DNA from 2 places in the Blautia fusiformis genome. Region 2 is predicted to be linked to the other one. Evidence: riboswitches for the same ligand, from Rfam matches in the RefSeq annotation. Region 2 holds a riboswitch; the other holds the start of a gene.
What was found. A riboswitch is a leader RNA that binds a small molecule or an ion and turns the genes downstream of it on or off. The one in region 2 is predicted to bind ZMP and ZTP.
Positions count from the first base shown of each region.

Region 1: another riboswitch for ZMP and ZTP. It lies ahead of LKD46_RS12925 (IMP cyclohydrolase); the one in region 2 lies ahead of LKD46_RS04110 (formate--tetrahydrofolate ligase).

Region 1 is NZ_JAJEPT010000015.1:52,743-68,079, reverse strand. It holds gene LKD46_RS12970 (YifB family Mg chelatase-like AAA ATPase) at 65-1,600, shown strand; gene dprA (DNA-processing protein DprA) at 1,626-2,513, shown strand; gene topA (type I DNA topoisomerase) at 2,589-4,661, shown strand; gene codY (GTP-sensing pleiotropic transcriptional regulator CodY) at 4,808-5,593, shown strand; gene groES (co-chaperone GroES) at 5,891-6,175, shown strand; gene groL (chaperonin GroEL) at 6,223-7,842, shown strand; gene LKD46_RS12940 (DUF6106 family protein) at 7,960-8,463, shown strand; gene guaB (IMP dehydrogenase) at 8,531-9,985, shown strand; gene LKD46_RS12930 (peptidoglycan recognition protein family protein) at 10,098-10,814, shown strand; ZMP/ZTP riboswitch at 10,912-10,993, shown strand; gene LKD46_RS12925 (IMP cyclohydrolase) at 11,080-11,793, shown strand; gene LKD46_RS12920 (phosphoribosylaminoimidazolecarboxamide formyltransferase) at 11,832-13,016, shown strand; tRNA gene LKD46_RS12915 (tRNA-Gly) at 13,181-13,253, opposite strand; gene LKD46_RS12910 (lysozyme family protein) at 13,420-14,109, opposite strand; gene LKD46_RS12905 (3D domain-containing protein) at 14,272-15,337, shown strand, end outside.
Region 2 is NZ_JAJEPT010000003.1:120,898-136,234, reverse strand. It holds gene LKD46_RS04165 (ATP-binding protein) at 1-1,224, opposite strand, end outside; gene LKD46_RS04160 (potassium channel family protein) at 1,310-1,957, opposite strand; gene LKD46_RS04155 (TrkH family potassium uptake protein) at 1,977-3,314, opposite strand; gene bioB (biotin synthase BioB) at 3,621-4,592, shown strand; gene LKD46_RS04145 (biotin transporter BioY) at 4,694-5,239, shown strand; gene LKD46_RS04140 (putative ABC transporter permease) at 5,320-6,207, opposite strand; gene LKD46_RS04135 (MATE family efflux transporter) at 6,331-7,683, opposite strand; gene LKD46_RS04130 (MarR family winged helix-turn-helix transcriptional regulator) at 7,673-8,125, opposite strand; gene LKD46_RS04125 (hypothetical protein) at 8,239-8,580, opposite strand; gene LKD46_RS04120 (MGMT family protein) at 8,654-8,962, opposite strand; gene LKD46_RS04115 (methylated-DNA--[protein]-cysteine S-methyltransferase) at 9,070-9,603, opposite strand; gene LKD46_RS04110 (formate--tetrahydrofolate ligase) at 10,153-11,838, opposite strand; ZMP/ZTP riboswitch at 11,912-11,993, opposite strand; gene LKD46_RS04105 (sodium-dependent transporter) at 12,234-13,634, opposite strand; gene LKD46_RS04100 (helix-turn-helix domain-containing protein) at 13,856-14,584, shown strand; gene LKD46_RS04095 (4Fe-4S binding protein) at 14,648-15,337, opposite strand, start outside.

The DNA.
Region 1 (15,337 bases), on a different contig from region 2:
TATCCGCCTGACCTGAAAAGACGAAAAGATGGAAGATCGGGATCCGTTTTTTTCGCAGAAAGGAATGTATTTGTTTGCGAGTGTTTTATCAGCAGCGATCTACGGAATGGAAGTACGTGAGATCCAGGTTGAGGCAGATGTCAGTGATGGTCTGCCTTCTTTTGCTATGGTAGGATTTCCCTCTGCCCAGGTGAGAGAGGCCCAGGAAAGAGTCCGGACTGCATTTAAGAACAACCGGCTTTGTCTGCCACCAAAAAAAGTAACTGTAAATTTTGCACCTGCCGATATGAAAAAGGAAGGAGCCGGTTTTGATCTGCCTGTGGCGGCTGCAGTACTTGCGGCTGCCGGAATTCTGGAACCGGATCTTCTGGAAGGAGTTATGATCGTAGGAGAGATCAGTCTGAATGGAGAGATCCATGGGGTTGCCGGAGTTTTGCCTCGGGTGATCCGCGCAAGAGAGCTGGGCTTACGCTTTTGCGTTATTCCGGAGGAAAATATCCGGGAGGGGAATCTGGTGAAGGATATGCCGGTGTTTGGAGTAAAAAGTCTGAATGACATGATCCGGTGTCTGAGAGACCCAATCACTTATACAGCTGCGTATCAGGAAAAAGAAAAAATAGAAAACAAACCGGAAATACCAAAGGTTGATTTTGCGGACATCTGCGGGCAGGAAGGAGCCAGGCGGGCGGCAGAGATCGCAGTGAGCGGTTTTCATAATATTCTTTTTATCGGACCGCCAGGATCCGGAAAGACCATGCTGGCAAGACGTCTGCCTACCATTATGCCGGAGATGACATTTGAGGAAAGCCTGGAGATCACCAAGGTATACAGTGTGGCAGGACTTCTCACGGAAAAAGATCCGCTGATCCGGCAGAGGCCTTTTCGAAGTCCGCATCATACCAGTTCCCCTCAGGCTTTGGCAGGTGGCGGCAGGATACCGGGGCCGGGGGAGATCACTCTTGCACACAGAGGTGTTCTTTTTCTGGATGAGATGCCAGAATTTTCCAGAAAAAGCCTGGAGATCCTGCGTCAGCCGCTGGAAGATAAGGAGATCCATCTGTCCAGAGCTGCCGGAACCTATGTTTTTCCGGCCAGTTTTATGCTGGCGGCAGCGATGAATCCCTGTCCCTGCGGATTTTACCCGGATATGAACAGATGTCGTTGTAAGTCAGGGGAGATCACGCATTATCTTGGAAAGATCAGCCAGCCTCTCCTGGAGCGTATTGATATATGCACAGAAGTTCCGGCAGTGAGTTTTTCAAAAATGAAAAAGAAAATTGCAGGGGAATCCTCTGCGCAAATAAGAAAGAGGGTGGAAGCAGTACAGGAGATCCAGAGAGAACGTTACAAAAAGGAAAAATTTTGCTTCAATGGGGAGCTTGACGGAAGAAAACTGGAAAAATACTGTGTAATGACGGGAGGGGCAGACAAACTTCTGGAGCAGGCATATGAGCAGTTTCAATTCAGTACCAGAGCATATCATAAGATCCTGAAAACGGCCAGGACCATCGCGGATATGGAATCTTCCGAAAAGATAAAGGAAGAACATATCTGCGAGGCGTTGGCTTACCGGGCATATGACAAGAAATACTGGTCATAAAACAGAAAAAAGGAAGGTATTTTATATGGAAGAAATACAGCAAACAAGGATCCGGTGTGCCCGGAAGGACAGTAGTGTTTATCCGGCAAGACTTAAGGAACTTCCCGGTATGCCAAAACAATTATATTACATTGGAAGCTTTCCGGATGATGCCAAACCTACAGCGGCAATCGTGGGAGCAAGGCTGTGCAGTCCTTACGGACGGATACAGGCCTTTAATTACGGAAAATTCTTAAGCGAACATGGTGTACAGGTGATCAGCGGTATGGCGGCCGGCATTGATGCTGAGGGCCACAAGGGGGCTCTGGAAGGTGGTACCCCGACCTTTGCCGTGCTGGGAAATGGTGTGGACATCTGTTATCCTTCATCCAGCAGAGGTATTTACCGGAGGATCCCCGAAAAAAACGGAGGAATCATCAGCGAATATGAACCAGGTACCAAAGGCAGGGCATATTATTTTCCGGCAAGGAACCGGATCATCAGCGGACTGGCAGATCTGGTGCTTGTGGTGGAAGCAAAAGAAAAGAGCGGATCACTGATCACAGCTGCCTGTGCACTGGAACAGGGGAAGATGGTATACGCCATTCCAGGAGCGGTAAATGATGCGCTGAGCAGAGGCTGTCACAAGCTGATCTACGACGGAGCAGGAATTGCATACTCTCCGGAAATACTTCTGGATGAGTGGGGATTATCTGTGAAAAAAAAGACAAATTTGTCTGAAAAAAGCAAGTTGGGACTTGCAACGGATTTGGATTTGGTGTATAGTTGTCTCGATTTACGACCAAAAAATCTGGATCATATTATCAGAAAAACCGGTTTTTCACCGGGAAAAACAGCCGGGATCCTGGGACAGCTTATTTTGATGGGGCTTGTGAAGGAAACCGGGAGACAGTATTATATCAGACTTGAATAAATGCTTTTATGCCCGGAGATTTAGCAGGAGTTTTTAAGCCGGACAGGAAGGCAGAATGAGATTAGGAGAGGTAAAATGGCCAAAAATCTGGTGATAGTAGAGTCACCTGCTAAAATGAAGACAGTAAAGAAATTTCTGGGGGCAAATTATACAGTAGAAGCGTCCAACGGTCATGTGAGGGATTTTCCCAAGAGCCAGTTTGGTATTGACGTGGACAATGATTTTGAACCGAAGTATATTACAATACGGGGAAAGGGTGAGCTTCTTGCAAAACTTCGTAAAGAAGCAAAAAAAGCAGATAAGATCTATCTTGCAACTGACCCTGACCGTGAGGGAGAAGCAATTTCCTGGCATCTGATGCAGGCTTTGAAGACAGATACTGCAAAGATGCACAGGATTACATTTAATGAAGTAACAAAAACAGCAGTTAAGGCGTCCATCAAGCAGGCCAGGGAACTGGACATGAATCTGGTAGATGCACAGCAGGCCAGGCGTATGCTGGATCGTATGGTAGGTTATACCATCAGTCCGCTGCTCTGGGCCAAGGTAAAAAGAGGCTTAAGTGCAGGCCGTGTACAGTCTGTGGCACTGCGTATCATCTGTGACAGAGAAGATGAGATCAATGCATTCATTCCTGAAGAATACTGGAGCCTGGAGGGTGAATTTCAGGTAAAGGGTGAGAAGAAACCGTTGACAGCCAAGTTCTATGGAACAGATAAAAAACTTCCGATCAGAAACCGTCAGGAAATGGATGAGATTCTGAAAAGTCTGGAAGACTGTAAATATGAGATCACAGAAGTAAAAAAGGGTGAGAGGATCAAAAACGCTCCCCTTCCGTTTACCACAAGTACTCTGCAGCAGGAAGCTGCCAAGACACTGAATTTTTCTACGCAGAAGACTATGCGCCTGGCACAGCAGTTATATGAAGGTGTGGATGTAAAAGGCAGTGGTACGGTAGGTCTGATCTCCTATCTGCGTACAGATTCCACTCGAATTTCAGAGGAAGCAGATGCAGCAGCAAGAACTTATATTTCTGAGCAGTATGGTTTGGATTATGTTTCTCAGACAGAGAAGGCGATCAAAAACGGACAGAAGATACAGGATGCTCATGAGGCGATCCGTCCTACAGATATTGCGAGGACACCAGTTCTGGTGAAGGAATCCCTGACCAGGGATCAGTTCCGTTTATATCAGCTGATCTGGAGACGTTTTGCGGCGAGTAGAATGGCACCGGCACGTTATGAGACCACGTCTGTCAAGATCGGAGCAGGTGAGTATGTGTTCACGGTTGCAGCATCCAAGGTTGCCTTTGATGGCTTTATGTCTGTGTACACAGAAGAGGGCGATGACAAAAAGGGTAATGTTTTAAGTCAAAGTCTGGAAAAGGGTATGGAGCTGAAGCTGAAAGAACTGAAGCCGGAGCAGCATTTTACACAGCCGCCGGCACATTACACAGAGGCTTCACTTGTAAAGACTATGGAAGAGCTTGGAATTGGACGTCCAAGTACGTATGCGCCGACCATCACAACGATCATCAGCAGACGCTATGTATCCAAGGAACAGAAAAATCTTTACGTCACAGAGCTTGGAGAGGTTGTTAATAATATTATGAAACAGGCTTTTCCAAGTATTGTGGATGTAAACTTTACAGCAACTATGGAGGGGCTTCTGGACTGCGTGGAAGCAGGTACCGTACAGTGGAAAACGGTTGTACGTAACTTCTATCCGGATCTGAAGCATGATGTGGATGAGGCTGAGAAAGAGCTTGAGAAAGTTGATATACAGGATGAGGTTACGGATGTGATCTGCGACAACTGTGGCCGCAACATGGTGATCAAGTACGGTCCTCATGGAAGATTTCTTGCATGCCCCGGATTTCCGGACTGCCGTAATACAAAACCATATTATGAGAAGATCGGTGTTGCATGTCCGAAGTGCGGCGGCGAAATTGTCATGAAAAAAACGAAAAAAGGCAGAAAATATTACGGATGTGAGAATAATCCGGAATGTGATTTTATGTCCTGGCAGAAACCTTCTGCAAAGAAATGTCCGAAATGTGGTAATTATATGCTCGAAAAGGGAAATAAGCTGGTTTGCAGCCAGGAAACCTGCGGATATGTGGAACAAAAACCAAAAGATGAAGATTGATTGAATAAATGCTTTTCTATTAATTTTCAGAAAATCCCGTTAAAAATAAAAAAAATATAAAAATGTCTTGTAAATTTCCAGAATAACGTGTAATATTAGACTAGAAAAACGATTTCTTTCAAGGTACGAAAGTGAAAGGAGGAAAAATGAGCGTTCAGTTGCTAGATAAAACTAGAAAAATCAATAAGCTTCTGCATAACAGCAGCTCAAGCAAGGTAGTGTTTAACGACATTTGCCAGGTGCTCATGGAAACCTTAAGTTCCAATATCCTGGTACTCAGTAAGAAAGGTAAGGTTCTGGGAGTCAGTATCTGCCCGGGTGTGGATGAGATCACAGAGCTGATCGATGACAAGATCGGCGGACATATCGACCCGTTATTGAATGAGAGATTTCTTGGTGTTCTTTCCACAAAGGAGAATGTCAATCTCCAGACACTTGGCTTTGAGCATGTACCCGGAAATTATCAGGGAATCGTGAATCCGATCGATATTGCAGGTGAGAGACTGGGAACGTTATTCATGTACCGCAATGATCATCCCTATGATATTGAGGATATTATCGTCAGCGAGTATGGTACAACAGTTGTTGGCCTGGAAATGATGCGTGCGGTTCATGACGAGAACGCAGAAGAAGACAGAAAACAGCAGATCGTTAAATCGGCATTCAGTACACTGTCCTTCTCAGAACTTGAGGCGATCATCCATATTTTTGATGAGCTGGATGGGGATGAGGGTATCCTGGTTGCCAGCAAGATCGCTGACCGTGTAGGTATCACCAGATCCGTGATCGTAAATGCACTGCGTAAATTCGAGAGTGCAGGTGTGATCGAATCCCGTTCATCCGGTATGAAGGGAACTTACATTAAAGTTCTTAATGAAGTGATCTTTGATGAGCTTGAGGAGATAAAAGCACAGAGAAGCAAGAAGGCATAATGTGATCAGCACTGTCAGATGCTTGATATAAGATAAAGAACGTGACAAAAGAGACTTCCCGCTAGCGTGGGAGTCTCTTTTTTGTCTGTTTCATAAAATTAAAATAAATAATGAAATTAAGAAAACAAGAGAAAACAAGAGCATAAAAGAGATAAAACCAGAATAATATAGAAAAACCATATCTTAAAAGGGTTGCGAAAATATGTGAAATTCACTAATATAGCCATAGTGATTAGCACTCGTATAAAGTGAGTGCTAGCAGACGAAGATGAAACTTATAAAGGAGGAACATAGATCATGAAGTTAGTACCTTTAGGCGACAGAGTAGTATTAAAACAGGTTGAAGCAGAAGAGACAACAGCATCCGGAATCGTACTTCCGGGACAGGCACAGGAGAAACCACAGCAGGCAGAAGTTATCGCAGTTGGTCCTGGCGGAGTTGTAAATGGCAAAGAAGTAAAGATGGAAGTAGAAGTCGGAAACACTGTTATTTACTCCAAATATGCAGGAACAGAAGTTAAGATGGATGGTACGGATTACATCATTGTAAAACAGGAAGATATCCTGGCAGTTATTAAATAATATAAACATCTTATCGTATATCAATATAAATAGGAGGTCATTTTATCATGGCAAAAGAAATTAAATATGGCGCAGAAGCAAGAGCAGCACTTGAAGCTGGTGTAAATAAACTTGCAGATACAGTAAGAGTAACACTTGGACCGAAAGGAAGAAACGTAGTACTTGACAAATCTTTCGGTGCTCCGCTTATCACAAACGATGGTGTTTCCATCGCAAAAGAGATCGAGCTTGAGGACGGATTCGAGAACATGGGTGCTCAGATCATCAAGGAAGTTGCATCCAAGACAAACGATGTAGCAGGTGATGGTACTACAACAGCGACTGTACTTGCTCAGGCAATGGTTCATGAGGGAATGAAGAACCTGGCAGCAGGTGCCAACCCGATCATCCTCAGAAAAGGTATGAAAAAAGCAACAGATGTTGCAGTAGAAGCGATCAAGAACATGAGCCAGGCAATCAACGGCAAAGAGCAGATCGCTAACGTAGCAGCAATCTCTGCAAGTGATGAGCAGGTTGGACAGCTTGTTGCTGATGCTATGGAGAAAGTTTCCAAAGACGGTGTTATCACTGTTGAGGAGTCCAAGACCATGCATACAGAGCTTGACCTTGTAGAAGGTATGCAGTTTGACCGTGGATATATTTCCGCATACATGTCCACAGATATGGAGAAAATGGAGGCAACTCTTGATGATCCGTACATCCTGATCACAGACAAGAAGATCAGCAATATTCAGGAGATCCTTCCACTTCTTGAGCAGGTTGTTCAGGCCGGTGCGAAACTTCTCATCATCGCTGAGGATGTTGAGGGTGAGGCCCTTACAACTCTGATCGTCAACAAACTGAGAGGAACCTTCCAGGTAGTAGCTGTAAAAGCTCCTGGCTATGGTGACAGAAGAAAAGAGATGCTTCAGGATATCGCGATCCTGACAGGCGGACAGGTGATCTCCGATGAGCTTGGTCTTGACCTGAAAGAAGCTAAGATGGAGCAGCTTGGACGTGCAAAATCTGTTAAAGTTGCAAAAGAGAACACAGTTATCGTTGATGGTCTCGGTGACAAAGATGCCATTGCAAAACGTGTTGCACAGATCCGTGCGCAGATCGAGGAGACAAAATCCGAGTTCGATAAAGAGAAACTTCAGGAGAGACTTGCAAAACTGGCTGGCGGCGTAGCTGTTATCCGTGTAGGTGCTGCTACTGAGACAGAGATGAAAGAAGCAAAACTTCGTCTTGAGGATGCTCTTGCAGCAACAAGAGCAGCTGTTGAGGAAGGTATCATCGCAGGTGGCGGATCTGCTTACATCCATGCTTCCAAAGAGGTTGCAAAACTTGCAACAACACTTGAAGGAGATGAGAAGACAGGTGCTTATGTGATCCTGAAAGCTCTTGAGGCTCCGCTGTTCCACATCGCTGCAAACGCAGGACTGGAAGGCGCTGTTATTATCAACAAAGTAAGAGAGTCTGAGATCGGTACAGGCTTCGATGCTCTCAATGAGAAATACGTAAACATGGTTGAGAACGGAATCCTTGATCCGGCTAAGGTTACAAGAAGTGCTCTTCAGAATGCTACAAGTGTTGCATCTACACTCCTTACAACAGAGGCTGTAGTTTCCACAATCAAAGAAGATACTCCGGCTCCGGCTGCAAACCCGGGAATGGGAATGATGTAATTATCAGCTGAGCAGGTGAAATAATTAATTCACAAAATGAGAGGGCCTGCGCCATAGACGCGGCTCTCTTTTTGTGTTATAATCAAAAAGTCAGTAAATTACGAAAGGAAGAAACAAATGAGTGACTTATATTCAGAGCTTCTGGTAAAAAAGAAGCAGACAGCGAAAGATCTGGTTGTGAAATACGGTCTGATAGCGCTGACGGTGATCATGGTCCTGGGAGGCCTTGTGCTGAATGTACTTTTGCTGGTACCGGCTATTGCACTTGGTATTGCATGTTATTTTGTAATACCGAAGACAGATCTGGAGTACGAGTATCTGTTTGTTAACGGAGAACTGGACATTGATATGATCATGTCAAAATCAAAAAGGAAAAGAGTGAAATCGCTCCAGCTTGCGGAGGCAGACCTTGTGGCACCATTAAAGTCCCACAGAATGGACTATTATAATGGCAATCAGAAGATGAAAGAGTATGATTTTTCATCAGGAATTGAGGATCATAAACGCTATGCAATGATCATAAGAGACAGTGGAGAAACCTGCAAAGTGATCCTGGAACTGGATGACGCACTTGCAAATACCATGAAAAATTCTGCACCAAGTAAAGTTTTTTTGGATTGACATGAATCTTGTTTTTTGTTACACTAGTTCACAAATTTAAAATATCTTACACAAGGGAGGAAATGCAATGGGTACTATTATTGGTGAAGGCATTACGTTTGATGACGTCCTTCTGGTTCCGGCTTATTCTAAAGTGATTCCGAATCAGGTAGATGTTTCAACGTATTTAACCAAGAAAGTAAAGCTGAATATCCCCATGATGAGTGCGGGAATGGACACAGTTACAGAGCACAGAATGGCAATTGCCATGGCCAGACAGGGTGGTATCGGTATCATCCACAAGAATATGTCCATCGAAGCACAGGCAGAAGAGGTTGATAAGGTTAAACGTTCTGAGAACGGTGTTATTACAGATCCATTTTATCTTTCACCGGAGCATACACTGAAAGATGCCAATGATCTGATGGCGAAATACCGTATTTCCGGTGTTCCGATCACAGAAGGCAGAAAGCTTGTAGGTATTATCACAAACCGTGATCTTAAATTTGAGACAGATTTCAGCAGAAAGATCAAGGAGTGCATGACTTCTGAAGGACTGATCACAGCCAAGGAAGGAATCACACTTGAGGATGCCAAGAAGATCCTTGCGAAATCCCGTAAGGAGAAATTACCCATTGTAGATGACGACTTTAATTTAAAAGGACTCATTACCATCAAGGATATCGAGAAACAGATCAAATATCCGCTTGCAGCCAAGGATGCACAGGGACGTCTTCTCTGTGGTGCGGCAGTTGGTATCACAGCCAATGTACTTGCACGTGTAGATGCACTTGTGAAAGCGAATGTGGATGTAATCGTAATTGATTCCGCACATGGTCATTCTGAGAATATCTTAAAAGCAGTCCGCGAGATCAAGGCTGCATATCCGGAACTTCAGGTTATCGCAGGTAACGTTGCAACAGGAGCAGCTACCAAGGCACTGATCGAAGCTGGTGTAGATGCAGTTAAAGTTGGTATCGGACCTGGATCTATCTGTACCACACGTGTTGTTGCAGGTATCGGTGTACCGCAGGTTACTGCTGTTATGGATTGCTATGAAGTAGCCAACAGCTACGGAATCCCGATCATCGCAGATGGTGGAATCAAGTATTCCGGAGACATCACCAAGGCTATCGCGGCAGGCGCCAATGTCTGCATGATGGGCAGCATGTTTGCTGGATGCGATGAGAGCCCGGGAACATTCGAGCTCTATCAGGGAAGAAAATATAAAGTATACCGTGGAATGGGATCTATTGCAGCTATGGAGAACGGCAGCAAGGATCGTTACTTCCAGGAGAACGCCAAGAAGCTTGTTCCAGAAGGTGTTGAAGGACGTGTTGCATACAAAGGACACGTTGAGGATACCGTATTCCAGTTAATTGGCGGTTTAAGATCCGGTATGGGTTACTGCGGAGCAGAGAACATTGAGAAGCTGAAAACAACAGGCAGATTCATTAAGATCTCCGCTGCATCTCTCAAGGAGTCACATCCACATGACATCCATATCACAAAAGAGGCTCCAAACTACAGTGTAGATGAATAATAAAGGAAAAAAAGGTAAGACCGGTAAAAAGTCACCCAGGCCGTCCCATAGCGGGCGGCCTGTTTCCGTAAAGAAAACTTCCTCCGGGTCTTCCAGAAGAAAAAAGAAGTCTTTGAGAAAAAAGAACCCGATCAAGATCCTGCAGAGGATTGTGCTGATATGTATCATTGTGATCGTTGCTTTTGCTGCGTGTGCGTTAGGATACGCATTTTTTGAGATGCGCATGGAACAGAGTGAAACTCAGTCCGGACAGGAAGAAATATCCGGGAATGCCAGCGGAAATGGCGGACCGGAACAATGGCAGGCAGAAGGAGCACCTTTTATTGATGTGGAGCTTCTGACACCGAATTCCTATTCCAGACCACAGATTTCTATCGAACAGGTAAATTATATAGCCATTCATTATACGGCCAATCCGGGATCTACTGCCATATCCAACCGGAATTATTTTGAAAATCTTGCGACAACGCAGGACAACAAAGTCAGCAGTCATTTTGTGATAGGTTTGGAGGGAGAAGTGGTACAATGTATTCCCACTTCAGAAATATCCTATGCCACAAATTCCAGAAATGTAGATACCATATCCATTGAATGCTGCCATCCGGATGAAACAGGGCAGTTTAATACAGCAACCTATGATTCGGCGGTAAAGCTGACAGCGTGGCTTTGTACACGCTTTGGACTGACTTCGGATCAGGTGATCCGTCATTATGATGTCACAGGTAAAGACTGTCCGAAGTATTACGTGGAAAATCCCGATGCATGGATCCAGATGAAATCAGACATTGCAGCACAGATCCAGACAGATTATGCATTACAGGGGAAATAAAGTGTTATTGTTTATTTTGTGAGCAACAAGAAGTCTGGAAAAATAATTTCTGAAAATAGGGGCTTGAAAATTAAGAAGAAGTATTGTAGTATAACAGCAGAAGCTGCATGACTGGCGGAAAGTAGGATTACCTACAGGGAGTGCAGTGAAGTGAGAAGCCGACCGCCTGGGCAGCCTGATAAGGGGTGTCCAGGCGGTTTTTTGTTACCGTTCATATCCTGGGATAAGCCCCGGGCCTTACATTAGACAAGGAGGACTGTGAAAAATGACGACATTTTCACTTGAAAAAGAACTGAAAGAAAATTCCTATCCGGGAAGAGGAATTGTGATCGGACGTTCCGCTGACGGGAAACATGCAGTTACTGCATATTTTATTATGGGAAGAAGCGAGAACAGCAGAAACCGTATTTTTGTTGAGGATGGGGAAGGAATCCGTACACAGGCTTTTGATCCGTCCAAGCTTACAGACCCGAGCCTGATCATTTATGCACCGGTACGTGTCCTTGGAAATAAGACCATCGTAACAAACGGTGATCAGACAGATACGATCTATGAGGGAATGGACAGACAGCTCACCTTTGAACAGTCTCTCCGCAGCAGAGAGTTTGAGCCGGATGCGCCGAACTATACACCTCGTATTTCAGGTGTTCTTCATGTTGAAGACGGTAAATTCAATTATGCGATGTCTATTTTAAAGAGCAATAACGGAAATCCGGATTCCTGTCTTCGTTATACATTTGCCTATGAGAATGCGGCGGCAGGACAGGGACGTTTTATCCATACTTATAAATGCGATGGAAATCCACTTCCAAGTTTCGAGGGAGAGCCGAAGCTGGTAGAGATCCCAAGCGATATTGATGAGTTTACGGATCTCCTCTGGAAGAGCCTGAACCAGGATAATAAAGTTTCTCTCTTTGTTCGTTTTATTGACATTGAGACAGGAAAATATGAATCCAGGATCGTAAACAAGAATAAATAAGAAAATAGGGATATCACAGAGAACGGAGGAGCTTTTTCATGAAAGAATTACAGTTAAAATACGGATGTAACCCAAATCAGAAACCATCAAAGATCTATATGGCAGATGGAAGTGAGCTTCCGATCCAGGTACTCTCCGGAAGACCAGGATACATCAACTTCCTGGATGCCTTTAATGGCTGGCAGCTGGTACGTGACCTTAAGAAAGCAACCGGACTTCCGGCAGCAACTTCATTTAAGCATGTATCTCCGGCAGGTGCTTCCATCGGACTTCCGCTGAATGAGACACTGGCAAAGATCTACTGGGTAGGTGATATGGACTGGAAGAATTTTTCCCCGCTTGCATGTGCGTATGCAAGAGCAAGAGGTGCAGATCGTATGTCATCATTTGGTGATTTTATTTCTCTTTCTGATGTCTGCGACAAAGATACCGCAATGCTGATCAAGAGAGAGGTTTCTGATGGTGTGATCGCACCAGGATATACAGAGGAGGCTCTTGAAATTCTGAAGCAGAAGAAAAAAGGCAATTACAATGTGATCCAGATCGATGAAAACTATGTTCCAGAACCTTTGGAGCACAAACAGGTATTTGGAGTCACCTTTGAGCAGGGCCGCCAGGAGCTGGCAATTGATGATGCGCTGATCTCCAATATTGTAACAGAGAATAAAGAGCTTACGGAAGAAGCCAAGAGAGATATGAAGGTTTCTCTGATCATCCTGAAATATACACAGTCCAATTCTGTATGCTTTGTTAAGGACGGACAGGCTATCGGCGTTGGTGCAGGACAGCAGTCCCGTGTACATTGTACACGCCTTGCAGGTCAGAAGGCAGATAACTGGTATCTCCGTCAGTGTCCGAAAGTACTGGAGCTTCCGTTTAAAGACACGATCACACGTGCGGAGAGAGATAATGCCATTGATGTTTACATTGGTGAGGAATATATGGATGTCCTTGCAGATGGTGCATGGGAAAAGACATTCACAGAGAAGCCGGAAGTGTTCACAAAAGAAGAGAAGAGAGCATGGCTGGATGGTCTTACCGGCGTGACACTGGGATCCGATGCATTCTTCCCATTCAGTGATAATATCGAGCGCGCATATAAGAGCGGTGTAAAATATATTGCAGAGCCGGGTGGATCTGTACGTGATGACGCAGTTATCGATACATGTAATAAGTATGGAATGGTGATGGCATTTACAGGAATCCGCCTTTTCCACCACTAAAAGATGCATGCCTTGGCCATGATATGCAGCTGAAATAAAAGATAAAAAATATAAAGTCCCGAATCTGAATTTCTGGAAAAAAGAGATCAGACCCGGGACTTTTTGATCGAAAAAGGATAGTTTTAAAAATAAAAAAGAACTCTGAAAAACTCAGAGTTCTGAAGAGCGATAGACGGGGCTCGAACCCGCGGTCTCGACCTTGGCAAGGTCGCGCGTTACCAACTACGCCACTATCGCATATGTCTTATCGTTTCAAGTGTTTCCCTCAGCGACAAGACATATATTAGCATAGATTTTATATTCTGTCAAATGTTTTTTGGAATTTTTTTGAAATTATACACAACATATAAAGTTTATTCCAGACGTCTGAAATAGAACTTGTATATGACAATATTTCGGTGGTTTATGAGTTATTGTCTAAGTGGTAATAGCGCAAAACATGATCCGGATAGTATTGGTCACCATAGTCCCATGGACCGGCAGGATCATGAAGGGGATCATCTTCATCACGTTGTGTGCCGCCGCTTGCCATCTGAGCAAAGGCCTGAGCACTTTGGGCCGTCCACACAGTCTGACCGTTTTCTTCCAGATAAGCAAAATAGGAATCGGCTCCGAAATTGTATGCCTGCAGAGCCAGACGGATTTTGGAAAGATCAGTCGGACCGGTACAGACGGCCTTTTCCAGAGCATATTTCAGTTCCTGGATGCCACAGGAAATAGAGTAAGAAGGATCTGTGATACCATTGGGCTGCTGAGGATATCTGGTGTTGTAGGCTCCTTCTGAGGACTGCATGGGATCGGTACCCTGTCCGGAGCTTTCCTGCATCATCACAGCCAGGATCAGGTCTACATAGTCGGACATATCATATTGTGCTGCTTCGCTGGAAACCTCATCGCGATAAGCTTCACAGGCTGCATTGATCTGATGGGTTTCCTTCTGCCTGCCGGAAAATTTGGAAAAACGCAGAAGGATACAGCCCACGATCAGCAGAAAAAGACATGTCAGAAAGATCTTCTGCCTTCGCACCTGCTGTACACGGAGTTTGTGGCGCTGTTTTTTAGTAAGGGTTGGTTTCTTGTGTTTTGTATTCATATAAGTATTGTATCCGTTACGGATAGATTTGACCAGTTAAAAAATATGATCTTTTTGTTAAAAATTTCTGAAGACTGTCCTGTGAAATTGCAAAATATGATCTGATATGCTATGATAGTCGGGACAAACCGTAGAATGCCGGAAGAAAGGAGGCAAGATTTCATGCGAAAAAAGCTTCTGGCAATTATTTTATGTGCTTCTATGCTTTTCCCTGCATCCGTATCAGCAGAGGTACTGGGATATGAAGCAACACTGGATACATATACAAAGGAGAAAAAAACACCTCAGCAGTTTCAGATCGATGATGGGGCGGGAAATACAGTAAATGTTTTGGCGAAGAGTGATACGCTTTATGTTACAGCGAAAAATACGGAAATCCGGTCCAATCCGGGAGACAGTGGTACAGAGCTGCGTTCTGTGATCCTGGGAACGAAACTTGAAAGAATTGCAGTCTGTGACAATGGCTGGAGCAAGGTGACCTTCCAAAAGAAAGGTGAGGACAAGATCATCGGTTATGTTTCGGACAGCGTGCTCAGTGATACGGAGATCGTAAATAAATTTACAGATACAGTTACAGCGGCACAGGACAGTGATATCCTGGATTATCCCGGCAAGAAGGACGGAGAGGTTGTAGGAGAGGTCCTTCAGGATGATGAGCTGAAAAGAACAGGTACGGTAGATGCTATCTGGAGCAGGATCGTTTACACAGATGACAGTGGTTCAGATCACGTCGGCTATATTCCGACCAGCTGCCTGGAAGGTTATCAGGCTACGGAAGTGGCCAAGGCAGAGCAGGAAAAGAATACAAAAGCAGGATCCCTTACCAAGAGTTCCGGGGAGGGCGTTTTTGCGGATGCGGTGGATGGTGTAACTTCCACAGGTGGTTCCGGAAGTATCGCAGCTGGCGTACAGATCGGAACGCCGGTATCAGTATCTTCGGACGCGACACTGAAACCACTGGGAACATTCCGGATCACGCATTATTGTCCGTGCAGCATTTGTTGCGGACCATGGGCGAATGGAATTACTTCCACAGGAGTAACGGCCACTACCAACCGTACGATCGCAGTGGATCCGAGTCAGATCCCATACGGTTCCAAAGTAGTGATCAATGGACAGGTTTATGTTGCAGAGGACTGCGGAGGAGCGATCCGGACCAATTGCATTGATGTATATGTGGCAACACACTCCGAAGCAGAGCAGAAGGGCGTGTTTTATACAGAAGTTT
Region 2 (15,337 bases):
TGTAAGAACAAGTTCTTCACAGTCCGCCACGATCTTATACTCATCATGCTTCCGGCTGATATGTCGGAGTGACTCTGCTATTACCTCATCCAAAAGCTGATCCGTAAATTTAAACTTCAATCTTCCATCATTGAGCCTGGTAATGGAAAGCAGATTTTCCACAACTCCGATCAGCCACTCTGAATCCTCATGAATGTCCGTGTAGATCTGATACCTTGTAGCTTCATCCAGACGGTCACTGTTACTGAGAAGCATATCTGCATTTCCGGAAATAGAACAAAGCGGAGTACGCAGGTCATGGGAGATTGCCCGAAGAAGATCGCCACGCAGCTGCTCATTTTTTGCTAAAACCGCATTTTTTTCTTTTTCTATGGCATTTTGTACATTCTCCATTGCAAGTGCACATTCATTTATTACAGACAGCAGGATGCTGTATTCATAAGAGTCCAGTGTTTCTTTCTGCAGAGGGATCCCGATTACGCCATAAACATTATTCCCGCTTCGAATTGCCAGATATAAGCATTTTGCCTGTGAGAAATACTGTGTGGATGCGCCGGCACGCTGTCTGTTTTCATAAGTCCATCTGGCCGCCTGTTGTTCTTCCTGTGTCAGAAAATCCTCTGTGCTCTCTTTTTCCCCGGAAAAAAGCTTTCCTTCTGATAAAGTTCCATTTTCCACAACATATGCCGTGATGCTGCGGTTTAACAGGCGTATCAGCTGTGTACAGGTAACTCCGAGGATTTCTGTCTCACTTTTTGCCTTTTGCAGCAGACGATCCGTATCAAACAGAACCTGTGTGCGAAAGGCAATCTGTGAAGACAGCTTTGCATGCATTTTCAGCTTTGCCGCAAGGGTTCCTGTAAGTACGGACGAAATAAGCATTATGAAAAATGTCACCGGATATCCCACCGCATATGTCTCAAAAGACATCCTTGGCTCCATCAGGAAAAAGCAAAATAAGAATACACTTAAAAAGGAGCCGGCTACACTGCAAAGATAACCATCTGTCACGATCGAAGTGATCAATACGCCCAAAATGTATATCGTTACAATATTTGTATCTGTAAGATCCAGTTTCTGAAACAGCAGGCCGATCAAAGTGCATACTGCAAATATAAAAACCGTCAGCAAGTAATCTTTTGCAGACGGTTTTTCCACATACCATGCAAATGGCCGTTTCGGATAGGTTCTGTTTTTTACTGTATCCTCCATTTTCAAGCTCATTCTGTCATTCTCCTTCTACTGCTGTTTTCTGGAATTATATCACGCAGCTGTTCTGTGGTCAAAATTTTTTCTTCATGGCAATGAGCTATATGCGGAAGCACTTCTGAAGAGCTCTGTATTCTCCTAATACCAGTAATTTATCATTCTCTGCAAAATATGTTTCCGGTGAAATTGCAATACTGAATTCCTCTTCATTTTTTACTGCCAGGATATTAATATTGTAGCGTTTTCTGATGTCAAGTCCGCCCACTGTTTTTCCAACCCATTCTTCCGGCACTTCCACTTCAAAAATTGCATGGGAAGCGTCCACCTCCATATAATCCAGGATATGATCATCTGTATAACGGATGGAGGCCCATTTTGCCACCTGCTTTTCCGGATAAACTACCTTATCGGCACCATTGCGTAAAAGAAATTTTTCCTGAACATCACGTTCAGCTCTGGATATCACCAATTTTGCGCCCAGTTCTTTTAGAAGGGATGTTGTTTCAAGAGAATTTTGAAAGCTGTCTCCAATGGTCACAAAACAAATGTCGTAGTTTCCAATTCCAAGGGACTGTAAAAATTCAGCATTGGTACTGTCACCAATCTGAGCATTCGTCACAAACGACAGTACTTTGTCCACTCTTTCTTCCTTCCAGTCAACTGCCATAACTTCATGTCCCAGCTGATTGAGCTGCATGGCAATATGTATTCCAAACCTTCCAAGTCCAATAATCAATACATTTTTCATAATATTATTTTTCTCCTTCTTATCCAACTGTGATTTTTTCCAGAGGAAGCTTTGCATTTCCCTTATTTCTTCCGGAAAATACCGCATAGATCAGGGTCAGACCACCTACACGTCCCAAGTACATCAGTATGATCAACACGACTTGTGAAAAAATATGAAGTTCCGGTGTAATTCCCAGAGTCAGACCTACCGTACCAACAGCTGAAGCAGCTTCGTACAGACAATCTAAAAGTGGAAGGCCTTCGTACACACTGATCGCTATTCCGCCGCCAAAGAACAAGGCAAAATATAACATGGCTATTGTCGCTGCATTTTTTATCACATGATATTCAAGTCTTCGCCCAAAAGCTCCTGCATTTTCCTGACTTCGAAATGTCGCAATTGCATTTAAAATAAGTACTGAAAAAGTTGTTGTTTTCATTCCACCTGCTGTAGATCCCGGTGAACCACCAATTAGCATTAACAATATCATAACTGCTTTTGATGCCTCACTCATCTCTGAAATGTTTATAGTATTAAATCCGGCAGTTCTTGTCGTTACCGATTGAAACGTTGCTGCTAACAGGCGTTTTCCCATGGGTAATTTTGTCAGATCACAGATATAGAAAAAGACTGCCGGAAATAAGATCAGACATGCGGTAGTCATGAGAATGATCTTGCTTTGCATGCGGTAGCGTTTAAAGTTCAGTTTGTTTGTATAAATATCATCCCATGTGAGGAAACCGATTCCTCCTGTAATGATCAACAGCATAATTACCAGATTTATAAGTATATTTCCTGAATACCCAGTCAGCGATGGAAACATACTGGAATCTGTCCCCAGAATATCAAAGCCGGCATTACAAAAAGCAGAGATTGAATGAAAAACTGACATCCAGATTCCCTTTTTTCCATAATCTCCCATAAAAACCGGCAGCAGCAACACCGTCCCTGCAGCTTCGATCAAAAATGTTCCCCTCAAAATAAACCTTGTCAGTCTGACGATTCCTCCAACTTTAGGTGCTGAAATTGCATCCTGCATGGTGCTTCTTTGCATGAGGGATATTTTCTTTCCGGAAAGAAGGGAAACAGACGCAGCCACAGTCACTACTCCAAGCCCACCTGTTTGTATGAGTGCAAGAATGATCGTCTGGCCTGCCAGGGACCAGTAGCTTCCAGTGTCCTTTACCACAAGACCTGTAACACATACCGCCGAAGTGGCTGTAAAAAGTGCCTCATGAAATGGTGTGATCACTTTCTCCGCAGAAGAAAATGGAAGCATCAGCAGAACGGTTCCCAAAAGGATCACTCCTGCAAACCCCATGATAATCAGCTGAAAAGATGTCATATGTTTTTTCTTATATGATTTTTCCGGCATAAATGATCAGAACTCCTTATCAATACTTTTAACAGTGCTATCCTCGTAATGCATTTTATTATATATAACTACTTTCAAAGATAGTATAAAAGTCTCTGCTTTCGTATTAAGATTTTATAAAGATATGATATTGAATTGAGAATTATTTTAACCGAATCAAGGAAATTACCTGCTTTGATAAGTCTAAGCAATACCTTAATACTACAGTTTTTAATTGTAAACTCATTTTATATTTATGGTTGACAATAGATATTTCTATGTGATAAAGTGATACCCGTACAAAAAAATCAAAAGGAAGGTATTGACATGAACACTGCAGCATGCGAAAAAGAAGCTCCATCGCTTTCCAGAGATGAAGCCATTGCAATTTTAGATACTCCGGACGAAAAACTTGAGGCACTGATCGACCGTGCCAGCAGTTTACGTTACAAATATAAGGGAAACCGGGTAAGCATCCACATCCTTACCAATGCCCGCAGCGGTAACTGTTCCCAGGATTGTGCCTACTGTGCCCAGTCATGTCGTTCCACTGCCGATATTGATAAATACAAATGGGTAGATGAAGACAAATTATATCAGGACAATGATTTCGTAAATGATTATCATTTATCCAGACATTGTATCGGACTGAGTGGTATGAAATTTACAGATAAAGAAATCGAGGAGCTGGCCCGCAGGATCCGCAAAATGAAAGAACACGGAACTCATCTCTGCTGCTCCATAGGCTTTCTCACAGAGCACCAGGCAAAAATGCTCAAAGAGGCTGGTCTTGACCGGATCAATCATAACCTGAACAGCAGCCGTTCCTTTTATCATAATATCTGCAGTACACATACCTTTGACCAGCGTGTACGGAATATCCATATGCTTCAGGGACTTGGTTTCGAGATCTGCAGCGGCGGTATCATTGGCATGGGTGAAAGTAAGGAAGACGTTGTTGACATGCTTCTGGAATTACGTGAGATCCAGCCGGAAGCACTGCCGATCAACTTTCTTCTTCCGATCAAGGGAACTCCTCTCGGAAATGCAGATATTTCCCAGCTGACAACAGAATACTGTATGAAGGTCCTCTGCCTGGCAAGACTTCTTGTACCTAAAGCAGATATCCGATGTGCTGCCGGAAGAGAAATTTATTTTAAAGGCGAAGAAAAAAAACTGCTCAGTGTTGTAGACTCTATTTTTGCTTCCGGTTATCTTACAGAAGGTGGTCAGGGAATCGAAGACACTCTGAAAACCATTACGGATGCAGGATTTACCTATGAGATTGAATCTGCGTAAGCATCCTTATAGACATATGACCTGTCATACACACTTACAGCATTTCATTGCTTACCCGAACCAGTAAATATATTACCTTTTTCAAAGGAGGCTCTTTTAATATGAACCAGACAAATACTGTCTCTGCACCACGTACAAAAACCTACGAGATCACCATGACCGCTCTTATGGCAGCTGTCACCTGTATTCTTGCGCCGCTGTCCATTCCAATCGGTCCGGTTCCGATCTCATTTACCAATCTTGCCATTTATCTGTCCCTGTATCTTCTCGGATGGAAAAAAGGAACCATCAGCTATCTGATCTATCTTCTGCTTGGACTTGTAGGTCTTCCGGTATTTTCCGGATTTACCGGCGGCCCTGCAAAGCTGGCCGGTCCTACAGGCGGATACATCATCGGCTTTATCGTTATGGCTGTTATTGCCGGACTGGTAATTGACAACTGCCATAAACCTCTGATCCAGCTCGTTGGTATGATCGCAGGAACAATTGTATGCTATCTTTTCGGAACTGTATGGTTCTGCATCGTTGCAGATTCCACTTTCAAAGCAGCTCTTGGAATCTGTGTAATTCCGTTTATCCCGGCAGATCTCATAAAAATGATCATCGCCATGATCATCGGACCAATGATAAAGAAACGAATCCGATAAGCAGAAATTTTGATACTCCAAAAGAGGCAGCAGGAAATTTCCAACATTTCCTGCTGCCTCTTTATCGCGTTTCATTTTTCTTATCTGAGTTTTTTCTTCAGTTCCTGGATCAGTTCAAAATAATCTCTGTGCTTCATCTCCGGGAAAGCCTTAATGATTCTTCCCTGACCGAATACCGTATGGTTTGTGATAGAGCTTGACAGCTCATCAAACTGTGCCTGAAGCTCCGCTTTCTTCATCCGAAGCATTTCGGCAGATCTTTCTTTCTGAGCCACAGTCGCATCTCTGAGCTCTGCCTTAGCAAGAGCAACCTGAACCTTTCCTTCTCCCACCTTCTGTGCTGTATCAATGGTAGTTGTTGCCAGAGTATCACTGAGCTTATCACTCACGATCCGCAGATCCGCACGTACCTTATCCAGTCGGGTAAGCTTCTTATTCAGTCCGCGGATCACCGCCACTGTTACAATAAGATCAGCCAGATACACCGCATACAGAATTGCCATAACAACCCATTCCAGTGTGGAAGGTGTATGAGAAGCCTGACGCTCCACATACTTCTGAAAAACCTTTACGACCATCACAATGGCAAGTCCCCATATCAGGGAAAACTCAAGACAGATATAGCCGTGAAAATTCAGCGGCTTATTTGAATAATCCCACCATCTTGCATGGAAGCATACATCCAGAAGCCATCCGGCAACCAGCTCCACCGCAGTTGCAAGAACGATTCCAAACAGAAAGATCATTCCCTCACTCATCTGATGTCCGCCGCTCTGAAGCGTATTAAGCAATGCAAACACGGAAAGTACACCAAATCCATACACCGGGCATACCGGACCGTTGAGAAATCCCCGGTTTATAACCTTTCCTAAGGTTACTGCATGGAAGATAACTTCAACGACCCATCCTCCAAAAGAATAAAACAAAAAATACAGACATATCTGAAAATACGTCATCCCGCAAATCATCCTGTCCTCCTCCTTTACAGCTGTCAAGATTCCGGCAGCTATTTCAGGGTCAGTACCATCACCTCTGCCGGGGTGATTCTGATTATATCATATCACCCCTCTCATTTACATCCCTTTATCCGGTCATTCTTCCGAAACAATTTCTTTTTTCACACGGGTAAAGTACAGAAAGAATCCGATGTTCAGAATGATTCCCACTGTGGTAGATACCGGTGCTGCAAGACCGATCTTTGTCAGGCTGGCATCCGGCTGGATACTCATAAAGTACGCCATTGGAAGTCGTACCAGAAGCGTCTGGATCAGGCCCTGGACCATAACCCATATGGTCTGGTTGTTTCCGTTGAAATAGCCTATCATACTGAACAGAACAGCCGTTACCAGTGTCTCCGGAGCAAACCCCTTCAGATAATCAAAGCCCTTTTGGATAACGCCGGCATCTGTTGAAAAGAATCCTGCCAGCACATCACCCTTCAGCAGGATCAGGATAAATACCAGGCATCCCACAAACAGGCCAACTCCAATTCCCGTAAGCATGGATTTTCTCGCACGTTTCGGCTTTCCGGCTCCTACGTTCTGTGAAACAAAGGAAGCCATGGACTGCATCAGAGAGCTTGGAACCAGCATGGCAAAGTTTACGATCTTACATGCAACTCCGTAACCGGAGGATGCTTCCAGACCCAGGCGGTTGACAAATGCGCACAAGGCCAGGAATGAAATCTGCGTCAGGAATTCCTGAAGTGCCAGCGGCAGTCCGATCTTTAGAAAACGTCTGCACTGGGGATTCAACCGGAAATCTTTCTTTGTGATGGTAAAAGGAAGCTCCTTCTTTATCAACAGAACTACTGCAAATACAACACTTAAGGCCTGAGCAGAAACCGTAGCAATAGCTGCTCCTGCTGCATCCATATGTAACCCGGCTACCAGTACCAGATCTCCGATCACATTTACAATACATGCCACCAGCACAAACAGCAACGGAGATTTGCTGTCACCAAGGCCACGGAAAATAGCAGACAGTAGGTTATACGCGACAATAAAGAAAATTCCGCTGCCACAGATCCGTACATAAGATGCAGTCAGCACTACCGCTTCGTCTGGTGCCTGCATCAGCACGGAGATCGGATGTGCAAAGCCTACCATAACAATAAACAGCACGACAGATATCATGGTAAAAACGATCGCAGCCCCACCGATAACAGAGCCGATCTGCTCCGGTCTTTTTTCTCCAAGATAACGTGCGATCAGAACTGTGATACCCATAGCAAACTGGATCACTACAAAGGTAACAAGATTCAGTACCTGACTTCCGGTGGAAACCGCTGACAGTCCGGATGTGGAACCGAATCTTCCAACTACAAGAAGATCGACCGCACCATAGGCAGCCTGCAGGATCAGCGCACCGAGTACCGGCATCATAAATGCAACCAGCTTCTTCAGAATATTTCCCTGGGTAAAATCTGCCTTATCACTTGTCATAATGTTCCCTCCTGTCACACATGATCTGATAAAATTTCCCGATGGTCCGGATCATACTGTCTGCTTCTTCTTCGGAAATCTCTGAAAGATAGGGTGCCAGACTGCTGAAATAATCCTGGTCATACTTTCTGGAAAGATTCTCTCCTTTTTCTGTTATAGAGATGTAAGTAACGCGCCCGTCATCCGGAGACATGAGCTTCTGAAGATATCCCTTTGCCTCCATTTCTTTCACTGTTCTGGTGACACCGGGACGCGGCAGGTTCATGGCGTCACTGAGATCGGAAATCCTGATATCTTTTTTTTCCTTCTGCAGAGAGTGGATCACATCCAGATATTGAATATAGGACGGCATCACCCCTTGCGGCAGTGGCGGAAGCATATCCCGGATCCGCTTCGCCTGATAAAACGCATCAAACATCCGCTTGATCTTTTCATTTGTCATAAAAAAACTCCTTATATAATTATCTTAGTTAATTACTATTGATAATTATATGAGGAATTTATGGTTTGTCAAGTATGTTTTATTTTTCTGTTGCAGAGTAACGTTCTATTAATCTATGCTTCCAATGCCTCTTTCAGAGAGTCTTCAAAGATCTCAAGACCTTTCTCCATCTGCTCATCGGTCATGGTAAGCGGTGCAAGGTTCAGATATCTGGCCTGTGCCATCACACGCTCTCGGCTTAAATGTTCTGCATCCAGAATAGAGGAAGACAGCTGCTCTGCGGCGTTTCTGTCCTTTTCCTCCAGCACGAGTTTCCGGCTGTCGTCGGTGACACTGGGATTTGTCAGAACTACGAATTCTCCTCCATGGATATAGTTATTCAATCCTGTATTCACTTTTGATGCACTGCAGGCAGTCTGCAAAATAGCACCATCGGACAAACTACTCCAGACCATTTTCCCCTGCTTTCAGCTTCAGAACTTCTGTAAGCTCCGGGATCTGCATCATATTTCTACAATTCATAAAACACTACTCCTCCCACTGATACTGCTTCATATCTACACATCCATTTGCCTTAAACTCCACACCCTCGTCTTCCAGAAGCATCTTCTGCTCTCTCCAGCCTGGTGCAGTACGCCCTGCATGGTTCACAACTCTGTGGCAGGGATACTTCCCGTAAAATTCTGCCATACCTAAGACTTTTCCTACAAGACGTGAATTTTTATCCCGCCCGATCAGCCGTGCGATCTGTCCGTAGGAGGCCACTTTTCCCTCAGGTATCTCTTCCACCACGGACAGTATCTCGTAGATTAAATCTTCATCCAGTATTTTTCCCATAATTATTCCTCCGAAATCCTGCTGGCAATTTTCATAGCATGCTTTCATAAATAAAATATCTGTCTTTTCGTGGACGCCTGTACCAGACCGTCCTCTCAGCCTGAGTTTTACAGTGCAGTTCCTTTCTTTGGAATAAACAAACGGCTCATATCTGTATGTTCCAGCTTAAGAAGTGAAATTTTTTTGTCAATTCCTCCGGCATAGCCCGTCAAGCTTCCATTTGTTCCTATGACTCGATGGCAGGGAATGATAATGGAAATTTCATTATGTCCAACCGCACCGCCTACTGCCTGGGCGGACATATGGGAAGTGTTTTTCATCACTGCAATTCTGCGCGCAATTTCTCCATATGTAATCGTCTGTCCATAGGGAATATCCAGTAAAATCTGCCACACTGCCTTTCTGAATGTTGAACCGTTCGGATGAAGTGGTGGAGTAAAGTTCGGTTCTTCACCGGAGAAATATACATCCAGCCATTTTTTTGCTTCTGTGAGAATTTTCGTTTCCTGTGGAACATAATCTTCCGGAAGTGTATTTGCAAAATATTTCTGTCCTTCAAACCACAAACCGGTAAGTCCGATTTCATCTGCAGCAAGTAAAATATCTCCGATTAGCGATTTATATTTGCATGTGTATACCATATTTTTCCCCCCCCACATTCATTTATCTCTACAATATTTTCTATAGCATTCCTCTTAATTAACACAAATGTCACATGCGCGTCCCCTCTGCGATTTCCTCGACATTGTGAGTTTTATCCCAACAAGCAGCAGGAGATTGCTGATATTCTTGACAATTTATAATATTATACCATTTTTGTTTTGAACATGCTATAATGCTGTTGCTGCCGAACCTCCAGCTGAAAGGATGTAAAGTCCTATGACAAGTTCTATAATTACTTTCTTTGTTTCTGTTATGGCAACTGTGGCTAGGCTGGACAGAAACGACAGGCAGTAACAGCCTAAAGGATTAAACCACCTTACATAAACGGAACAAGAACCCCCGGAAGTCTCGACCACTTCCGGGGATTTTCGTATCAAATTCGTATCACGGGATCGTCAAACCCAGTGTTTTTCCTGCTTTTAAAAGTTTTTCAATACTCTCTCCACAACAATATAAAAAGCGGCAGAGCCTCTATTTTTGCAGGCTCTACCGCTTTCTATCTGAATTCCCCTCAAAAAATCTTTATATCAGAACAGTCCTGTGATCTTACCGCTCTCGTCTACGTCGATCTTGGTTGCTGCCGGTACTTTCGGAAGTCCTGGCATGGTCATGATCTCACCTGTCAGTGCAACAATAAATCCTGCACCTGCGGAAATCTTAAGATTTCTTACTGTTACCTCGAAATCTGTCGGAGCACCAAGCTTTGTCTGGTCGTCTGTTAAGCTGTACTGGGTCTTAGCTACACAGATCGGGCAGTTGCCAAATCCAAGTGCCTCCAGCTGTTTCGCCTGCTTCTGGGCATTTGCTGTAAGAACCACTTTCTTTCCACCATAAACCTTCTGTACGATCTGGTTCAGTTTGTCCTCGATGGAGCCTTCCAGCTCATAAGCATATGTGAAGTCATTCGGCTCTTCAACAAGACGGATTACTTCCTCAGCGAGCTTGATTCCGCCTTCGCCACCTTTTGCCCATACCTCTGAAAGTGCTACGTTTACGCCAAGCTCCTTGCATTTTGCTTCCACAAAATCAAGCTCTGCCTTGGTATCGGTCGGGAATGCGTTAATAGCTACCACACATGGGAGCTTATATACATTTTTGATATTGCTTACATGCTTCAGAAGGTTCGGGATACCTTTTTCAAGAGCCTCGAGGTTCTCATTGTTAAGATCCGCTTTTGCAACACCGCCATTATATTTCAGAGCACGTACGGTTGCTACGATAACAACGGCACTTGGTGTAAGACCTGCCATACGGCACTTGATATCCAGGAATTTCTCAGCTCCAAGATCAGCACCGAATCCAGCCTCTGTGATGGCATAATCAGCAAGCTTCATAGCCATCTTTGTAGCTGTTACGGAGTTACATCCGTGAGCGATGTTTGCGAATGGTCCGCCGTGAACGATTGCCGGAACATGCTCCAGTGTCTGAACAAGGTTTGGTTTCAGGGCATCCTTCAGAAGTGCTGTCATAGCACCCTCTGCGTGAAGATCTCCTGCTGTTACCGGTTTCTGCTCAGCAACCTTGCCATAAGTGTATCCGATGATGATTCTGGAAAGTCTCTCTTTCAGATCTTTGATATCACTTGCCAGACAGAGAACTGCCATGATCTCAGATGCTACGGTAATGTCATATCCGTCCTCACGCGGCATACCGTTTGTTCTTCCGCCAAGTCCATCTACTACATTACGAAGCTGACGGTCGTTCATATCCACGCAACGTCTCCAGGTGATCTTTCTTGGGTCGATGTTCAGCTCATTTCCCTGGAAAATATGGTTGTCGATCATTGCTGCAAGAAGGTTGTTTGCCGCACCGATTGCATGGAAATCACCGGTAAAATGAAGGTTGATATCCTCCATCGGAACTACCTGTGCATAGCCGCCGCCTGCCGCACCACCTTTGACACCGAATACCGGTCCCAGGGATGGCTCACGAAGAGCTACCATAACATTTTTTCCAAGTCTCTGCATTCCATCTGCAAGACCTACCGTTGTAGTTGTTTTTCCTTCCCCGGCCGGTGTCGGGTTGATAGCTGTCACAAGAATCAGTTTGCCGTCTTTTTTGTCTGTTTCTTTCAGGAGATTATAGTCGATCTTTGCTTTGTATTTACCATACTGCTCCAGATATTTGTCATCAATACCTGCTTTCTCTGCAATCTTGGTAATTGGCTCCATTGTGCACTCCTGTGCAATCTCGATGTCACTTTTAAATCCCATAATGTTCTCCTTTCTCCGCTGCAACCGTCTGCATCTTTTATCCCATAAAAAAGAGCAGTATCTGAAGTTTTTCAAATACTGCCCAGACGGTCGACTCATCGAATCTCCGGCTCCCTCGTGGTTATCCCACAACTCCGTCAGTCACCGAAGACTTTATTAATTTGATGATTGAATACTAACATATTTATTAGTACTTGTCAAGAAATTATCAAATTATTTTTTCACTTTTAAAGTGAGCTAAGTCTAATTTTCTGAATCATTTCCGTTCTATGTATTAGTTTTCTCTCCAACATTCGTACATATCTTTTTTCATCAAATCCTCTGTTATTTAATCGTATCTTGTACTGGTCATCCGTTAATGCGACTGTCCAGACGCCATAAACATATTACCACACTTATGAAATCAAATCTGCAAATCCTGTAGATACCAGGAATAATATCAGCATTACAACCGGCACTACATAACGGATCATAAAGCGATATAACCCTGCCCGTTTGAAGTGTTCCCCATTTCGTTCCACTTCTCCTATGATCCAGTCAGGGCCGATCACCCAGCCGATCAGAATACTTGTCAAAAGTGAGATAAACGGCATCAGAAAACTGTTGCTGATATAATCCATCACATCCAGCAGCTGTCCAACGGAACCATTTGGCAGTTTAAGTTCAAAATACAGTTTGTTATAACCAAGGCAGATCAGCACTGCTGTAACAAGAGAATAGATTCCGACAGCACCACACATTTTCTTACGGGGTTTGTGATAGAGTTCCATGCAGTTTGCAACCAGTGTCTCCATGACAGACACGCAGGAAGTCAGTGCCGCAAATCCCATCATCAGGAAAAATGCAATTGCCACCGGACGGCCAAATACTCCCATGGCATCAAAAACCTTTGGCAGTGAGATAAATATCAGGCTTGGGCCGGAAGCCATTCCATCCTTTCCGAGAAATACAAAAACAGCCGGTATGATCATCATTCCTGCAAGAAACGCAACGCCGGTATCAAAGATCTCAATCTGATTTGTTGCTTTATTTAAATTAACTTCATTTTTCACATAAGAACCATATGTGATCATGATTCCCATAGATACACTTAAGGAAAAGAATAACTGGCTCATCGCATCCAGAAGGATCTCCAGGAAGCGTTTTACCGTCAATCCATGAAAATCCGGTTTGAGGTAAACAGCCAGCCCCTGCATACCGGTGCGGACAGTTCCATCCGTATCAGTATGGGACAGTGTCAGTGAAAAAATCGCAATGATCACAATCAGAAGAATCAGCCCCGGCATAATGATCCTGGAAAACTTTTCGATTCCCTTTTCCACACCACGAAATACGATCCAGGCAGTCAGTGCCAGAAAGATCAGCATAAATACAACGGGTGCAATATCTGATGTAATAAATGATGTAAAGTATACATCTGAAGCCGCATCTTTCCCATCAGAAATAATATAAGTAAAAAAATATTTTACAATCCATCCACCGATAACAGAATAATAGGTCATGATCAATGCCGGAACCATAAACGTTAAATGTCCTAAAAATTTCCACTTTGGATCAAGAGATTCAAAAGCCCTCAATGCATTTTTCTTTGTCTTTCTCCCAAGTGCTACATCCGTTGTCAACAGTACAAATCCAAAAGTCAGTACCAGTACCAGATAAACCAGCAGGAAAAGTCCTCCGCCATCTTTGGCACAGAGATATGGAAATCTCCAGATATTTCCAACTCCTACTGCACTTCCGGCTGCCGCCAGGACAAAGCCTATTGAGCCGGAAAAGCTACTTCCTTTTTCTTTCATTTCAATTTCCCCTCTTCAAGTATATATTTGATATAGGCTGAAACCTTCAGCCTAACAGCCATATCTTACCTTAAATAAAGATAAGTGCAAATGGCAGAAGTTTCTTTTTACGAAATTTTATCTCAAAAAAGTTTCTTACTACTTTACAAAATACCGGTTTTTCCGATATAATCGTATACAATAAAAATTAATAAGAAAAATAGATAGTATGAGGAAACAAAATGAGTAATTTTACCTGTTATGTAGGTGAACAAATAAGAAAATACCGAAAAGCCGGAAAGATGACTCTGCAGGATCTGGCAGATGCCATCCATAAAAGTCGAGCTACCGTATGCAAATATGAAAATGGAGATATCTCCGTTGATATCGAAACTTTGTATGATATCAGCCAGATTCTCCAGGTATCTATGTCCCAGCTTACCACTGGTCTTCCTGAAACAGCCAGTAAACCGTCCAATGCACCGGGAAAAGGACAAAAAAGCCCATTTTTTCAGGCACAGCGGCTATATTTTTACTTTTACGATGGACGCTATCAGCGTACGAAGGATGGCGTCATCGATATTTATGAAAAAAAAGGCGAATCCGGAAAATACGAAGCAACCTTAACGATCTGTTCTGTTTCTGCCAACGGAAGAAGCAGTGAGATTTTTTACACCGGAAAAGTTCTTTACAGTGATATGCTGATCCGTTTTTCCTTTGTAAATCAGTATAACCCACTGGAAGAAGATCTCCTGTACATTTTTAATCCTCTGGAGCTTCGAGATTTTACAACAGGACTTTTGTGTGGGATTTCCAGTGCGGATCTGATGCCCTGCGCATTCAAATGTGTGATCACTTTAAAACCACAAGAGCTTACCGAAGCGTTCCGCCACCAGCTGCTTTTTACAAAAAAAGATCTGAAGCGCTGGGAACAGCTGAATATGTTACTGATAGATAATATGGAAAAGTAGTTTTCTGCAAAAAACGGTACACCTTATATTTTATAAGCTGTACCGTTTTCGTATTTTTCTGTATCAGGGTTTGCCTGCAAACCCACACCGGATCGCCTGTGTCGGACATATCTTTTTACATCTTCCACATCGGATACATTCTGTACTGTTTGGATTTTCCGTCGGATCGACCTCCATCTGGCAGATATTCCTGCATTTTCCGCAGTGAACACATTTTTCTTTATCTACTCTGTAACGAAAAACGGAAACTTTATTAAATACCGAATAAAAAGCTCCCAGCGGACAGATATACTTACAGAATGGCCGGTATATCATAATTGATAAGATAATGGTGATCACCAGGATTGTATTTTTCCACATGTACAGCCAGCCTACTGCACTTCGCATGGATTTGTTCAGCAGCACCAGAGGGATACCTCCTTCCAGTGTTCCTGCCGGGCAGATCAGCTTGCAGAAATATGGTGCTCCCTGGCCCATGATATCTACTACAAACATGGGAAGTATGATCACAAATACAAGAAAGATCACATATTTCAGTTTTCGCAGAAGCTTATCTCCCCGAAATGTCCGGATCTTCTTTGGAAAAGGAATCTTGTTCAACAGATCCTGGATCAGTCCAAAGGGGCAGAGAAATCCGCACACCAGTCTTCCAAGCAACGCTCCTACAAAGATCAGAAATCCAGCTACATAATATGCCATCTTGAAGTTCCAGCTTCCGATCACAGCCTGAAGGGAACCAATGGGACAGGCCCC